DNA from 3 places in the Paenibacillus sp. FSL R5-0519 genome. Region 2 is predicted to be linked to each of the others. Evidence: predicted binding sites of a transcription regulator. Region 2 holds the regulator's gene; each other region holds the start of a gene.
What was found. The regulator Rex, encoded in region 2, represses fermentation and respiration genes when NADH is low (regulators of the CRP and FNR family bind a similar motif). The targets are predictions, from matches to a motif close to TTGTGAAATATTTCACAA.
Positions count from the first base shown of each region.

Region 1: a site for Rex is predicted at 2,056-2,073, ahead of MKY73_RS00335 (cytochrome ubiquinol oxidase subunit I). Genes of this name have one in related genera too.
Region 3: a site for Rex is predicted at 1,452-1,469, ahead of MKY73_RS00985 (formate/nitrite transporter family protein). Genes of this name have one in related genera too.

Region 1 covers NZ_CP150234.1:71,797-75,084, reverse strand. Annotated here, with positions in the region: gene cydB (cytochrome d ubiquinol oxidase subunit II) at 1-547, opposite strand, end outside; gene MKY73_RS00335 (cytochrome ubiquinol oxidase subunit I) at 519-1,934, opposite strand; gene MKY73_RS00330 (hypothetical protein) at 2,403-3,288, shown strand, end outside.
Region 2 covers NZ_CP150234.1:2,360,561-2,363,848, reverse strand. Annotated here, with positions in the region: gene MKY73_RS10865 (DUF5590 domain-containing protein) at 1-134, opposite strand, end outside; gene MKY73_RS10860 (amidohydrolase) at 174-1,478, opposite strand; gene MKY73_RS10855 (redox-sensing transcriptional repressor Rex) at 1,465-2,118, opposite strand; gene dinG (ATP-dependent DNA helicase DinG) at 2,339-3,288, opposite strand, start outside.
Region 3 covers NZ_CP150234.1:227,033-230,320, forward strand. Annotated here, with positions in the region: gene MKY73_RS00970 (hypothetical protein) at 1-166, opposite strand, end outside; gene MKY73_RS00975 (hypothetical protein) at 497-736, opposite strand; gene MKY73_RS00980 (hypothetical protein) at 787-1,188, opposite strand; gene MKY73_RS00985 (formate/nitrite transporter family protein) at 1,560-2,411, shown strand; gene MKY73_RS00990 (molybdopterin oxidoreductase family protein) at 2,850-3,288, shown strand, end outside.

The sequences.
Region 1 (3,288 bases), 2.3 Mb from region 2:
GCAATCCATGAACCAGACACAGCAGCGTTACGCTCAAGCCACCAATTACAGTGTACGGATTAACGATATCCAAGAATCCTGCGCGCAACTGCATCTCCCCATCAATGGGCAAACCCTTCATGAACGTGGCAAAGACTACGCCGAACAGGAAAGGCAGGAGCGCGCTGGATACCACAATGATGATATCCCATGTTTTGCGCCAGCGCTGCTGTTTCATTTTACTGCGGAATTCGAAGGCAACCCCGCGACCAATCAAGGCGAGTAATACGACCACAAGCGGCAGGTAGAAACCACTGAACATCGTGGCATACCAGTGCGGGAAGGCAGCAAACATGGCACCCCCTGCTGTAATCAGCCATACTTCGTTACCATCCCAGAAGGGACCAATCGAATTGATCAGGGTCCGGCGTTCACGGTCCGTTTTGGCGATAATACCTGTGGACATCCCCACACCAAAATCAAAACCTTCCAAAAAGAAGAATCCCACAAACAATACGGCAATCAGCAAAAACCACAACTCACTTAGTGACAACGGAATAACCTCCATCCACGCCGAACGGATCGGCCGATTCATCGTGATCTTCTGGCTTCTCGACCGCATATGGTCCTGCCTTGATCTCACGTACGAACAGGTATACCATCACGATTCCGAGAACCGTATACGCGGCGGTAAAAGCGATGGTTGAGAACAAAATCATTCCTGCGGATACGTTCGGTGAGACACCGGCTTCGGTCGTCATATAGCCAAACACCGTCCACGGCTGCCTGCCAACCTCGGTCATGATCCAACCAGATGTATTAGCGATAAATGGCAGAGAAATAGCAAATACCATCAGACGCATGAACCACTGTCCTGCAATCTCCAGCTTCTTGCGCATGGCCAGGAACGTTCCGTATAACGCCAGGACAATCATCAGACCACCCGCTGCGATCATAATGCGGAAACTCCAGAACGTTGTTCGTACCGGCGGGATGTAATTCCCCGGTCCATACGTCTGCTCATACTCGGCTTGAAGCTCCTTCATGCCTGTGACACTGCCGGAGAACTTGCTGTAGGACAGGTAACTGAGCAATCCAGGGATTTTGATCTCACCGGTATTCTCCTGTTTGTCTGGATCGATAAAAGCAACAACCGTCCATGGTGCCGGATCTTCTGTCGTCGTCCATGTGCCTTCACTGGCTGCCATCTTCATCGGCTGTGTCTCCACCAGATATTGCGCCTGGAAATGCCCGGAGAAAGCTACACCCAATGAAGAAACGAGTCCAATGATGATCGCAATATTAAACGATTTGCGGAAGATCTCCACATCCTGCTTCTTCATCAATTTGTAAGCACTGATCCCGGTGACAACGAAGGCACCTGTCATCAATGCCCCAAAAATCGTATGCGGGAACTCAACGAGAAGCTGACCATTTGTGATCAGTGCCAGGAAATCATTCATCTCGGCTCGGCCGTTGTTGATCTCAAACCCGACAGGATGCTGCATAAATGAATTGGCTGCCAGAATCCACAACGCGGACAGGAATGTGCCGACAAACACCAGCCAGATGCAGGCCAGATGCACTTTTTTGGACAAACGATCCCATCCGAATATCCACAACCCAATAAATGTAGACTCCATGAAAAACGCGAGTAACGCTTCAACAGCCAGTGGTGCACCAAACACGTCCCCCACAAACCGGGAGTACTCGGACCAGTTCATGCCGAACTGGAATTCTTGCAGAATACCTGTGACAACCCCGACGGCAAAGTTAATCAGGAACAGCTTGCCCCAGAACTTGGCCATCGTTTTGTAGATTTCCTTCCCCTTAACAACGTACAACGTCTCCATGATCGCAACCAACAGTACAAGACCGATGGATAGCGGGACAAAAAAGAAATGGAAAATCGTTGTAAGCGCATATTGGATACGCGATAACATAATCGGATCCATACTGTTACCCCTTCTTTCTGTTCACTTCGCAGTATGCGTATTTGGCATTGAAGCTGCACCTTCGCTGTCTGTCCGCCAAATACGTTGATGAACGTATTGTGCCAGATTCCCTATTTTATACATGTGAGAATTATCACAATCTCCGTGTTTAGAGCAAAAAAAAGTGATCCTGGTCACACAAAAGATAAAAATCAGCCTATTGTAATGCGAATTCAAATATCTTTTTTACAATATCAAGAAGGTGTAGTGAAGCCGAAATTAGAGGATTGGTGCTTAGGGAAGCTCTATCATGGCTTGCCTACTTCATCTATTCATGGAAGATACTCATGTTTGGGACGGAATGCCCATATGTTAGTCTCAGGCATATCATGCGAAGTGCCGTGAGGGCTTTACATATGAAGTGGAAGCATGAAGCACATGCATAGTGAAGGACGCTCCTTATTACAGTCAAGGTGAGGTGAAAGATTCATGGAAAAACCTGCGCCGTTACCAAGTGAAGACTCCGAAGCCAGTTCGGATAAGGCCCGTGCAGCTGTCGCAGAACAGCCCCCTGTCCGTTACGTTCTCTTCCCTCGCAAAGGAGGCTGGTCATCCTTTCCCTATCCCGATATTGCTGCACTGCTGTCGATTGAGGGCGAGGTCTACTATGTCAGCAGTCTGACGCAAACAGAGGATGTACCTGCAGTGATCACTGTAATCTCCTTACCTGAAGCCAAGCAGCTATTGATGGAACCCCGCACCATGGCAGTGGTTACTCATCCCTACTGGCTCATGGCTGCAGCTTCGCTGGAACCAGAGCTATGTATTGTCCTGCTCCCTGAGCCTGTCGGAGACGAAGCCTCTTCTCCCCTGTGGGAGAGCAGTATTTCCAAACTGGTGGGTATCGCTGATCTGGTAGGTACATCCTCCGAAACACGATATATGAAGCTGTTATTCCAAGGCGTACGCGCCATCTGGCTGGGAGGCGAAGATCCTTCACAAGTGGGTACGGTGCAAAAGGATAATCTCGAAGTCCCTCTCCGGGACTACGAACTGTTCTTCCTTCATGCGCTGCGGCAGATCCTGTCAGGCACTCCGGATAGCGTTACCTTGCTTCAATGCAGTGTACGTGCTGATTTCTATCGCCAGCTTCGAGCCAAAGCAGGGGCGCATGAGACCATATCCTTTTTACTAGCAGCCTATGAGTACTTGCTTGAAGATTCTCGGGCCATCCAATCATTACAAGAGGCATTCACCCAAGCGGTCCTGAATGGTCGAAGTGATTGTGTGATCTCTCACTATCGCTTCCTGTCTGCCATCCATGCCCGGGCCGGGCAGTTGGAGGACGCCTTGCTGGTGTACGGAATTAGTGCAG
Region 2 (3,288 bases):
TGTGCTGCCTTTATGGCGAGCGCTTCTTCCTTGCGCTGATCCTGTGTGACATACACATAATAACGCTGAAGTCCAATCAGAATCAGAACCAGTGCAAGCAGCGAAATCCATATCCACTTCTTTTTTTTCTTCAAAAGTCGAACTTCCTTTCCCTATGATGCTCCGCAATGCAATTAACGAGCAAGCAAACCATCAAATGCCAATTGAGACTCACGCAAAATGCGTTCTTCATCCAGCGTCAGACATTCGCCATGTTTAACCACTTGTTTCCCATCTACCCATACATGCTCCACATCTTTGGCAGAGGCTGAATAAATCGTATGTGAGATCAGGTCTGTATGTGGGTAGAAGTGTGCCTGTTCAATGTCCAGGGCGATGAAATCAGCCTTCATGCCTGCCTGAAGCGCTCCGGTATTGTTCAGGAAGATGGATTTAGCACCATATGAAGTTCCGAGTAGTAATGCTTCGCCCGCTGGCACGGCAGTCGGATCACCAGACACACCTTTGTGGATCAATGCAGCCAGTCTCATTTCTTCAAACATATCCAGGTTGTTGTTGCTTGCCGGTCCGTCGGTTCCGAGTGACACGGTAACTCCCGCTTTCAGTAACGCAGGCACCCGCGCAACGCCGGAAGCGAGTTTCAGGTTACTTCCCGGGTTATGGGATACAGCCACATCATGGCGGGCCAAAATTTCAATCTCTTCGTCATTGAGATGCACCGCATGTGCAACCAGGGATGGACGGGAAAAAAAGCCCAGTTTCTCCAGATGTGCCACAGGACGCAGTCCATAGTCTGTAACGTTCTGCTCCACTTCACGAAGCGTTTCCGACATATGTGTATGCAGAGGAAGGTTAAGATCATTTGCGACCTGTACAAGCTTCTCTATGTAGTCAGGAGGGCATGTATATGGTGCGTGTGGAGAGATTACGGTTGTGATGCGACCATCTGCCTGTCCATTCCACTCACGCGCAAACGCTGCCGACTCCTCCAGCTTCCGCAATTGCTCTTCTTCCGAGCACAGCCCGATTACACCACGTGCCAGTGCTGCTCTAACGCCGGATTGTTCCACAACTTTGGCAACCTGATCCATATGATCATACATGTCCAGGAAAGCTGTAGTTCCGCCTTTCAACATTTCAAGCACGGATAGCGAAGTTCCCCAATATACGTCTTGAGAAGTCATTTTTGCTTCCATCGGCCACATTTTTTCCTGCAACCATACTTGTAATGCAAGATCGTCCCCGTGTCCTCTGAGCAACGACATCGCTGCATGACCATGCGTATTGATCAGACCCGGCAGGAAGAACAATCCTTTTCCATCCACTTTGGTACAATTTTCGTCTCCATCCGGCAATGTCTCACCAATATGCACAATCTTGTCATTCTCGACAACCATGTATCCATGAACCACGTTCCATGTAGTGCCTTCATTAACGGCAAATTTGCCGTTGTGAATTACCCATCTATTTGTTGTCATCTTCCTCGTCGTCCTTTCCAGTCTCCAAGTAATAGGCCAAACTAAGCAGATCCGTTGTAAAGTCAGCATGGTGAATGCGGATATGTGGCGGTGTTTTTAGAATGGTTGGTGCAAAATTAAGAATCGCTTCGATTCCCGATTCAATAAGTTGATCGGCTACATTTTGAGCTTCCGTATCCGGAACTGTAATAATACCGATGCGGATGTTATCCGTCTTAACCGCTTCCGTCAATTCATTCATTGGTTTTACCGTCAAGCTGTTGATTTGACTACCAATCTTCGGTCCATATGCATCGAATACAGCAACAATCTTCATGTTGTCTTTCAGATAAGCGTTGTAGTTGGACAGGGCCTGTCCCAGGTTACCCGCACCTACCAGAGCTACATTAATTTGCTGATCAATTTTGAGAATGTGACGAATTTTCTCGATCAAATAGGATACATCATACCCGATCCCTTTTCGACCAAAATCACCGAAGTAAGCCAGATCTTTTCGAATTTGGGCCGGATTCAGATCCAGCCTTTGTCCAAGCTCTTGAGAAGAAACAGTAGCCACCTCACGCTGATGCAACTCGTTCAAATAGCGCAAGTATACAGGCAGACGTCGTACCACCGCTTCCGAAATTTTATCCGATTTCATTCTTGCTCCCCCTTACCAATGCCACGATAAAATAATAGATGAAAAGATGAGCATTCTGTATAAACTCAAAGATAGACGCGTGACATTTTATACAGAATGCTCCTTGTAATTTAGGTTATAAGTTCTTACGTGCAACTGCTTTAATCGGATACGGAAATATCTAATAAAGTTTAACGCCAAACGATAGTGTCATGCAATGATATACGAACAAAATTAACCATTATTCTTGTTCATTAAAAGGTTTTTCTAACCACTCGGTAATTCGTGGAACCATCTGCTCCGTGAGCATATGCTCCATTTTAGGACCAGGTAATGAATATAAAAAGAATTTGCCATAGTACGCTTCGATCACACGTGTATCATAAACAATGACAATACCTCTGTCCTTCGCTGTTCGCACCAATCGGCCAAATCCTTGCTTGAAACGAATGACCGCTTGCGGCACAGACAGTTTCATGAATGGATTTTTCTTTTGCTCCTGGAGCAATTCACTCTTGGCTTCAACCAACGGATGATTTGGCGGCTGGAAAGGCAAACGCACAATAGCGAGACAGGTCAGTGCTTCTCCCGGGATATCTACACCCTCCCAGAAGCTGCTGGTGCCCAGAAGTACCGTGGCTTTGGCCTCCTGGAACCTGCGAGTCAACTTGGAGCGGCTTCCACTGTCCACACCTTGGCCCAACAACGAAATGTCGTTACCTGACAGTGCCTCTTTCAGCGGATCATAGACCTGGCGCAGCATCTTGTATGAAGTAAACAGAACCATCATGCGGCCACGAGTGGCAATTGCGGTCTCTGCGAGTGATTGCACCAGCATATTGACAAAGTGCGCATCACCCACACTGCCTTTCACACTCGGGAAATCACGCGGAATCACTAGAAGTGCCTGATCGCGATAATTAAAAGGTGATGGCAGCATCGACGTTAACAGCCGATTATTCTCAGAGGCTTCCTGTAAGCCAAGCTGCTCAATCATGAACTGGAATGACTTATCTACAGAGAGCGTAGCCGATGTAAGCACAACACTTTTCTTTTTATCAAAGAACAAATCCTTCAGTTGTGCACTGACATCGACAGGTACGGCGTACAGTTGAAGAGATTTACTGCGGAACTGACCGCTGGCTTCCATCCAGTACACCGTTTTGGCATCATCCATACGCATGAAGAATC
Region 3 (3,288 bases), 2.1 Mb from region 2:
TTGCCATTGGCGTAATGATTTGGTCAGGTTCTTCTACAGTAATCGGAGTTACGGGTTGATTAACGTTTGGAATTCTGTCCGTTTTTTGATCGAATGAAGCAGAGACGGCAGATACGGATGCGGCCAGTGACAAGGATAAGATGGATAATAAAAGAGCTTTTTTCATTTAGGGTACATCTCCTTATGTATAATGTAAATACACTATTATACTATAAATATATAAAAAAATCAATATATTACCAATATAATTCCTTTATATTCAATAAAAAATATTATTTACATTACTTATTGGAGAAAAGGATAATTACTACATCTTTAGGCTGAATATTTTGGATATTACGTCTGCATCAGCAGAGTGGAGAGTGTTGAGAGGTTAAAGAAACGGCATCAGTTTCAAGTAGGTGAAAGTTATAGATCATTTATCTCAAAAACTGACGATCAATCTCCAGCTTTTTGATGTGAATGAAGTTGCAGTTTGATATTTTGAGTACACATTTTATAGCTTATTATTGTTCTCAGCAGATGTTCCCCAAACTTGTCCGCTTATGTTGTCTCCCCCAGCACGATAGGAGACCTCAAAATTTCCGCCTCTAACGCCCTGGGGGTAATCGTTATAGCTTCCCCAATCCAAAGTGCCACCGGCAGGAATGGAATCTTCAATATATACTTTGCCAGAAGAGTGTTTCATGGTGGCGGTCATTGTTGATTTTTCAGTATTGTTGACCAAGATATTCATATGGCTATAGCCACCCCGAACATAAAAATCGGTTTTAATAGCTTGACCAGCTAACCCCGTATTAAAATTGGAGAAGTATTGTATGGAACCGAAGTTGCCGGTTGAGCAATGTTTGGAATACCATCCGTCTTTAGATCGAATGAAGCAGCTGCGGCAGATACGGATGCGGCCTGTAGCTCATTATTATTTTTAGCAGATATCCCCCAAGCTTCTCCACTCATGTTGTTTCCACTAGCACGATAAGTTATCGTGTATTTGCCGCTCTTAACTCCTTGTGGAGTATCTGTGAAGCTCCTCCAATCCAGAGTATCACCGGGAGCTATATATTTACTAATGTATTCTTCTCTTGAATCATTATGTACCATTACTGCTCTAATTGTATGTTGCCCAGAGTTGTTAATATAGACTTTGACGTGACTAAATCCTCCTGCGACATTTAAATTAGTGGACACAGTCTTCAGTCTTCCCACCCAAAGCATTCTCAAAAAGAGGGTCGGTTTTTTGATCGGATGAAGCAGAGGCGGCAGATACGGATACGGCTAGTAATAAGGACAAAATTGATAATAAAAATACTTTTTCATATATAGTAGATCTCCTTATCTGTATTGGACATACATAGTAATTGTAACATAAATGTACAAAAAATAAATATTTCTCCATTTAAATCTCTTATTTTATATCAAAAATTCAACCATGAAGAGTTCACCTCCATACTTTGTGATAAAAGTAACAAACCTGCCGATATCTTCACGTTACAATGAACTTATCAACAAAACCCATGAAATGAATTTGTTCATGAACAATGAAGGAGAGGATGAATGATATGGCAGCAAAAACACCTCTTGAGGTTGCACAATATACGGCGCAAACAGGCATGAAGAAGGCTCAATATCCGGTGTCTTCTGTATTGGTGCTTAGTTTCCTGGCAGGGGCTTTTATTGCGCTGGGTTTTCTGCTGGATATCCGGGTGATTGCATCTGCGCCGGCAGAGTGGGGGAGTCTGGTCAATCTGATTGGAGCAGCAGTGTTCCCGGTAGGATTAATCTTGGTACTCATAGGTGGTGGAGAGCTGCTGACAGGTAATATGATGGCAGTTCCACTCGCGACGATTGCACGTAAACTGTCGTTAGGCAGCATGGTGAAAAATCTAACATTAGTGACGATTGGTAACTTTGTTGGAGCTTTGTTTGTCGCGTACGCGTTTGGACATGTGCTTGGTCTGACTGGAGAGGGTGTATATCTGGCTAAAGTGGTGGATATGGCTGGTCACAAGTTGCATGACGGATTCCTGCAGGCTTTTATCTCCGGTATCGGCTGTAACTGGCTGGTCGCGTTGGCCGTGTGGCTATCTTATGCTTCGGATACGATGAGTGGCAAGGTACTGGGCATTTGGTTTCCAACGATGGCGTTTGTGGCTATTGGATTCCAGCACGTTGTGGCCAATATGTTCCTCATTCCGGCGGCAATCTTCGAAGGGCATTATTCGTGGGGACAATATGTGATGAATTTCATTCCGGTATGGCTTGGAAATCTGACTGGAGGTGCTCTGTTTGTAGCTGCAGCCTATTGGGTGGTGTACCTGCGCCAAGCTGAGCCTAAAGTGAAACCAGAGGTAGCGACGTCAATTGAACCTGTGGAGACGGAGGCTAGAGTGATGTTGAGCAAGCAGGCGTAGCGGAATAACATTACAATGCACGACCGATACTCGTGCTTCATATCACTTAGAAGTGAAGAAGATTCTGATCTTGCTCCGTTTCATGGCAAAGATGCTGTGATGGAGCAGGTCGGAGTCTTTTTTGTGGTGTCTTTGTTCGATTTTAACGCAAAATAAATTCGCCATGAAAAGGTTCGGGGGAACGAAACCTGTTCATGGCGAATTTCGGGAGTGGTCCATGATATGGCATGAGGAGGAAGTGGGGAAACACTAGCCTAATGCCTTGTTTTTAATTTACCCCTGAATTCTGAAGTTGAATCAATTGGCATAACATTTTTTTAAAAATATTTTGAATCCGCTATAGCGGTGAATATGAAGCAAAAAATACTGTTCTCTTTACGTGATAACCTCGAAGAAGATATGATATAGGGATAGCTTTTGAAGAGGGGGAGCCATACGATGATCGATCAGGAGAATGGGGTATTTGCAGCGGTATGCCCGCTCGATTGTCCAGACACTTGTGGTCTGTTACTACATAAAGAGAACGGTAAAATTGTGAAGGTGGCAGGCAATCCGGACCATCCGATAACCAAGGGTGCCATTTGTAATAAAGTTAGAAATATGACGGAGCGGGTGTATCACCCCGAGCGTCTACAATATCCGATGAGACGTGTTGGCGCAAAGGGTGAAGGCAAGTTCGAACGAATCAGTTGGGATGAAGCAATCAGGGAGATTACGACCAAGTTCACTGCATTGTCCGAGACCTACGGATCGGAGAGCATCCTGCCCTACAGCTTTTACGGTAACATGGGCATTCTCGGCGTAGACGGCATGGATCGACGTTTCTTCAATGCACTAGGTGCAAGTGTGCTGGAGCAGACGATCTGTAATGCGGCCG